One region of the Kurthia sp. YJT4 genome, then DNA from elsewhere that is predicted to be linked to it. Evidence: riboswitches for the same ligand, from Rfam matches in the RefSeq annotation. Region 1 holds a riboswitch; the other holds the start of a gene.

What was found. A riboswitch is a leader RNA that binds a small molecule or an ion and turns the genes downstream of it on or off. The one in region 1 is predicted to bind FMN.
Region 2: another riboswitch for FMN. It lies ahead of QN089_RS04430 (ECF transporter S component); the one in region 1 lies ahead of ribE (riboflavin synthase).

The regions. Positions count from the first base shown of each region.
Region 1 covers NZ_CP126689.1:1,646,936-1,650,204, reverse strand. Annotated here, with positions in the region: gene QN089_RS08110 (metallophosphoesterase) at 1-743, shown strand, start outside; FMN riboswitch at 1,227-1,360, shown strand; FMN riboswitch at 1,458-1,591, shown strand; FMN riboswitch at 1,692-1,825, shown strand; gene ribE (riboflavin synthase) at 1,952-2,584, shown strand; partial or broken gene ribB (3,4-dihydroxy-2-butanone-4-phosphate synthase) at 2,596-3,180, shown strand; gene ribH (6,7-dimethyl-8-ribityllumazine synthase) at 3,210-3,269, shown strand, end outside.
Region 2 covers NZ_CP126689.1:927,915-931,183, reverse strand. Annotated here, with positions in the region: gene QN089_RS04440 (hypothetical protein) at 1-250, opposite strand, end outside; gene QN089_RS04435 (biotin transporter BioY) at 533-1,084, shown strand; gene QN089_RS04430 (ECF transporter S component) at 1,137-1,718, opposite strand; FMN riboswitch at 1,879-2,014, opposite strand; gene QN089_RS04425 (ATP-binding protein) at 2,107-3,269, opposite strand, start outside.

The DNA.
Region 1 (3,269 bases):
TACAATTATCAAAACATACGTTACAAGTAAAAACATTACCAAAAGAAATGAATGGTTTAACAATTGTTCAAATTTCAGATTTGCACGATGCAAAATTTGGTCGTCACCAACAACGACTAATTGAACAAGTAAAAAAGCAAAAACCCGATTTAATTTTTTTAACAGGCGATTTAATTGATCGCAATAATTATAAACTGGGAAGAAGTCTAGAAGCAGTTGATGGTTTTACAAAAATTGCCCCGACTTATTTTGTCGATGGTAATCATGAAATTTCAATTAATCGAGTTAAAGAGATTCATACAGCACTCCAAAAAAGGGGCGTGCATGTTTTAAATAATGAAGCAGAAACATTCTATTATAATGGTGCGCGTATTCAACTTATCGGTATTAGTGACCCTTTATCCGGCGAAACAACAGAAGATATGCTAGCAAAAGCGCTGGTGAATGTTCCACAAGATCAATTCAAAATCTTATTAGCACACCGTTCAGAATTTGGCGAAAAATACGCACAAGCTGGAATCGACCTTGCATACACAGGACATGCACATGGCGGACAAATTCGCTTACCATTTTTAGGTGGGTTAGTCGATCATGATGCCTCACTATTACCGAAACATACAGAAGGAATTGAACAAGTGGAACAGTTGCAACACGTAATTAGCCGTGGTCTAGGAAATAGTCTCTTCCCATTACGTGTCTTCAACCGCCCAGAAATCGTCGTTACAATTTTAGAATCGAAATAAACGGGCGAATGACCCGTTTGGACGAACGAATGACCCGTTTCGCCGGTCGAATGTCCCAAATCAATCAGCGAGTGACCCAACAACTTTAACGAATGACTCGTTTCGCCGGTCGAATGTTCGAATTCACACGATCCCAGTCAATTTAAGTCCCTCTCGAATTGCTCAAAAGCCTTGAAGAAAGTAAGGAAAGGGAGCAACTCAAGTCTTTTGGTCGAGTGACCCATTTTTGCCCTCGAATGACCCGTTTCGCACTCGAATGTCCCGTTTGAACGAGCGAATGTCCCGAATCGATTAACGAGTGAGCCAACAACTTCAACGAGTGACCCGTTTCGCCAGTCGAATGTTCGAATTCACACGATCCCAGTCAATTTAAGCCCCTCTCGAATCACTCAAAAGCCACGTAATCATTCGTGGTCTTTTGAGTTTTTTTGTAAAAAATCTAGTTTTCTGAATAAATTAGTGGTATGGTATAGCTACAATTAAAAAAATCTTCGGGGTCGGGTGAAATTCCCAATCGACGGTGATGCGCGTTAGAGCGATAAGTCCGTGAGCTTTTCGGAGCAGGAGCTGGTGAGAATCCAGGACCGACAGTATAGTCTGGATGAGAGAAGATGCTAAAAATTTGTTTATGATGCGAAAAAATCATAGGCTTATTTGAACATACCTTTTTCATCGACCTCATGTAAATGAAGGTCTTTTTTATTGTGACAACAGAATCGTCTTCGGGGTCGGGTGAAATTCCCAATCGACGGTGATGCGCGTTAGAGCGATAAGTCCGTGAGCTTTTTGAAGCAGGAACTGGTGAGAATCCAGTGCCGACAGTATAGTCTGGATGGGAGAAGACATGTAAAAATTTGTTTATGATCCGAAAAATCATAGGCTTATTTGAACATACCTTTTTTCATCGACCTCATGTAAATGAAGGTCTTTTTTGTTGTATCAAACTGAATAATCCTTCGGGGTCGGGTGAAATTCCCAATCGACGGTGATGCGTGTTAGAGCGATAAGTCCGTGAGCTTTTCGGAGCAGGAGCTGGTGAGAATCCAGAACCGACAGTACAGTCTGGATGGGAGAAGGATGTGTGAACAAAACTTGTTAAAAAGACGTATGTCAACAGGTTTATTTAGACATGAATTTTAATCATTCTTCCATAAAACTACCCTGAATTGTTTCATCAATCGAGGGTAGTTTTTTATTTTGGGAAAGGAGTGGTTCGTATATTTACAGGGATTGTAGAAGAAGTTGCGACAATTCAATCGATTCGACAAGCGAATGAAAATATGGTGTTGCAAATTCAAGCAGAAAAAATTTTACAAGATGCGAAACTGGGTGATTCGATTGCAGTAAATGGTGTTTGCTTAACAATTGAAAAATTAGAGCAGTACGCTTTTCATGCGACAGTTATGAAAGAAACCTTTCATACAACAACACTACATCGTCTACAGCTACGTGAAAAAGTGAATGTTGAAAGAGCTTTACAGTTGCAAGGACGATTAGGTGGACATATTGTGACAGGACATGTTGAAACAGTCGGGAAAATTCAGAGAATCTTAAAAACATCGAACGAAATTCGCTTAACGATTGAAACAGAACCGAAATTCATCAAACAGATGGTGCCAAGAGGTTCTGTGACAGTGGACGGGATTAGCTTAACGATTTTTGCGTTAAACGCGCGGACATTTGAAGTTTCGCTTATTCCGCACACATATGAAACAACGATTTTGCATATGAAAAAAGTACGTGATGTCGTCAATATCGAAACGGATTACATCGGAAAATATGTACAAAGCCAAATGGCGACAATTTTAACAGAAGATTTTTTACGAAAAAATGGATTTTGAGGTGAAAGAACATGCAAGAAATAGAAGAAGCACTTCGTGTTTTACGAGCTGGTGGCATGATTATCGTGACTGATTCTGAAACACGTGAAAATGAAGGGGATCTCGTTGCATTAGCAGAAACGATTACACCTGAACAAGTAACATTTATGGCAATTGAGGGGCGTGGATTAATTTGTACACCTATTTCTGAAGAAATGGCGACACGCTTAGCATTAGCGCCGATGACAGAAGATAATACGGATAATCATGGAACAGCCTTTACAATTTCGATTGACCATATCGATACGACAACAGGTATCAGTGCTTATGATCGTGCATTAACCATTCAAGCTTTAACAAGTGAACAAACCGTAGCACAAGATTTTCGTCGTCCAGGACATGTGTTTCCGCTTATTGCAAAAGCTGGTGGTGTATTAGAACGTGATGGGCATACGGAAGCAGGAGTGGATTTGGCAAAGTTATGCGATAAAAAAGAAGTAGCAGTAATTTGTGAAATTATGGGTGATGATGGACATATGCTGACAGGTGAAAAGTTGACCGCATTTGCTAAAAAACACGTATTACCTATCATTTCAATCGAAGCATTAAAACAATATATTGAACAAACAAAAGGAGCGTATTCAAAATGAACATGATCGAAACAACATTAATCGGAAAAGACTTAAAAGTTGGGATTGTATTAGGA
Region 2 (3,269 bases), 720 kb from region 1:
CAGCTACTGTTGAACCTAGTAAAGAATGGAATAAAAAAGATACACCTGAAATATTTCGTTTGGATGAAGCAAAAAAGTCCGATACATAGGATATGATTAATCCATATGTAAAAATCAAAGGAAATGAATACATACTAATGTTTAATGCCGAAGTCAAAAAATCATCTTGCTGATTACTATATAGCATCGGTAATATAAAAAACGCAGCAAGAGATGTAATGAAAGCACTGAGTAGTTTCCTTTCGGTCACAAAGCTTCCCCTCTCTATTTTATCAGTCATTTTTTCTCATATTGAAGCAAATTTCTTATTTTTTAATTTGTTCAATCGTCTTTGTCTTATTATACATATTTCTAATCTTTTTGCAAATTCTCTGACATTTATTGTAAGTTGTTACTTTAAAATGATATTTTTCTGTCATATTCGTCGCATACTTTACGTTGTTGTCACGAAAAAAAGTGTTGACCTTTTTTCATTTTTTCATTATATTTTGGTTAACTAGTTTTAAAATAAGTTTACACAAAGGGGATTTTTATGAGAAATGAACAATTGAAGATGTGGATTCTTTCCGCATTATTCGCAGCAATTATCGGGATTTTTGCACAGGTTACGATTCCACTGCCACTCATTCCAATTACAGGACAAACATTTGCAATTGGTTTAGCTGTTACAATTCTAGGACTTCGTTATGGCTCACTATCTGTGTTTATTTACATATTACTAGGCGCAATTGGGATTCCAGTCTTCAGTGGTATGTCAGGTGGTCTAGGCGTTGTTGCAGGACCAACTGGTGGCTATATTATCGGCTTCTTACCAGCAGCTGTAGCAATCGGTTTATACCTTGAAAGATTCGGTTTTACAAAGGTACAAGCAATCATTGCTAATATTATCGGAATGATTGTAACACTTGCTTTCGGTACAATCTGGCTAAAATTCAGTGCTGATTTATCTTGGACTGGTGCATTTATGGGTGGTGTCTATCCATTCTTACTTGTTGGTGTGATTAAAGCCATTTTATCTGCATTAGCAGGTATTGTTGTACGAAATCGCTTATTACATGCGCAATTACTACGTGTACAACATTAAAACTCATACAAAAAGCTTTGGCATTTAAGAAAATGCCAAAGCTTTTTTATCGTTATGCTTGGAAGCTTCTGCGTTCTTTCGTCATCCACTTACCCATTACATTAAATAATAGTAGGAAGACAATTGTTACAAGAACACCTTTAATAATATTGAATGGTAGCACACCCGCTACAATTGTAGCACGTAATGCAGCCCCTGTTTCAACAGGCATGTTTAAGAAGTAATTATACATTGGCATAAAGACGAAGTAATTTAATATACTCATACCTACTGCCATAGAGATTGTACCTACAACAAGACCAATTCCCAATCCTTTTTTTGTACTTAATTTTTTATAAACAAAGTACGTTGGAAGGATAAATAATAAGCCTGTTACAAAGTTTGCCATATGCCCTACTGGTACACCCGTTGGACTGCCTGTGTATACCCAGTCAATGACATTCTTTAGTAACTCGACTAAAATCCCTGCAAGTGGTCCCATAATAATCATTGCGACTAACGCTGGGATATCACCGAAATCTACCTCTAAAAAATTCGGGAATGGCGGAATTGGGAAATTAATTAAGTGTAGTAAAAATGCAATACTACTTAACATCCCAATTGCAATCATGCGACGTAACTTCTTGTTCTTCATATTCTGTTTTCTCCTTTTGTTGCGGATCACTTCAAAAAGAGGTAAGGCTGCGTGTGCTTATTTAAAATAGAAATCCCACGTAGAAGTACTTCTACGCGGGAGAATTAGGCAACATTAAATAAACGTTGTTCACTCATTTTTTTTGAACACAACGCTGTACCTTCACCTTCTCCCATCCAGACTATACTGTCGGCTTTGGAGTTGCACCAAATCAACCTGTTAAGGTTCGCGGGCTGAGAAATGTTAAACACTTCATTACCGCCGGTCGGGAATTACACCCTGCCCCGAAGATGAACCGTATTTATTTTTTTCACACATTCATCATACAAAAAAAGTCTTGAATTGTAAAGAGAAGTTTCTCTCGAATCCAAGACTTTTTCTTTATTCATTAAATTTCATCTGGTAGTGGTAGGAAGAATGTAAAGGTTGTACCTACATCTACTTCACTTTCTACTGTAATACGACCTCGATGTGCATTAATAATATTACTCGCAATAGCTAAACCTAAACCTGTGCCACCCTTACCTCTTGTTCGTGCTTTATCTGCTTTATAAAAGCGTTCAAAGACATATGCAAGGTCTTCTTTCGGAATACCAGCACCATCGTCTTGAATACGAATGCGCACTTGTCCTGCATATTGGTCTGCTAGCACCTTTACATGGCCACCACTTGCTGTATGACGAATTGCGTTATCCACTAAATTCGTTACAACTTGTTCGATGCGGTCTTCATCAATCTGAACGCGCGCATCATCTGAGAACTCTGTTTCATAACTTACTTCGATTCCTTTTTCTTTCCCGCGCTGTACGAACTTCTGTGTCATACGTTCAAATACTTGATTAATACTTAAGTCATCAAGATATAAACGCATCTTCCCAGATTCCATACGCGCTAAATCGAGTAAATCGGTTACTAATCGGCTCATACGCTGTGATTCATCATAAATAATACGCATCATTTCATTTCGTTCTTCTTCAGATGATACAACACCATCTAAAATCGCTTCACTATATCCTTGAAGCATCGAAATCGGCGTGCGTAGTTCATGTGATACATTCGCAATAAAGTCTGAACGTAATTTATCAAGGCGGTGTTCTTCTGTCTTATCTCGTAAAACAGCTACTGCACCACGTACTGATTCAGCGCTATATAAAGGACTAATTGAAATGACATAATATGCACCATCAATTTCTAATTCTTCTTCTAGTTCTTCTTCTAAATCAAGTACATGTTCTAGCATATGATAGATAGCTATTGGCAATGGTTTTGACTGATCTTCTTTCGATAAGAACCATTTTTGTAATAACAACTCTGCTGGTGGATTACTTAACAAAATCGTACGATCACGATTAAACGTAATTACTGCATCTGTCATAGACGTTAAAATACTTGATAACTGTTCTTTCTCTTGATTAATGACTTCCACATGGTGCTTTAACTGTCTACCCATTTGATTGAAGGCTGTTGCAAGCTGTCCAATCTCATCACGACTCAATACAGGTACTTTTGAATCGAACTTGCCTTTTGCGACTTCAAATGCAGCTTCACGCA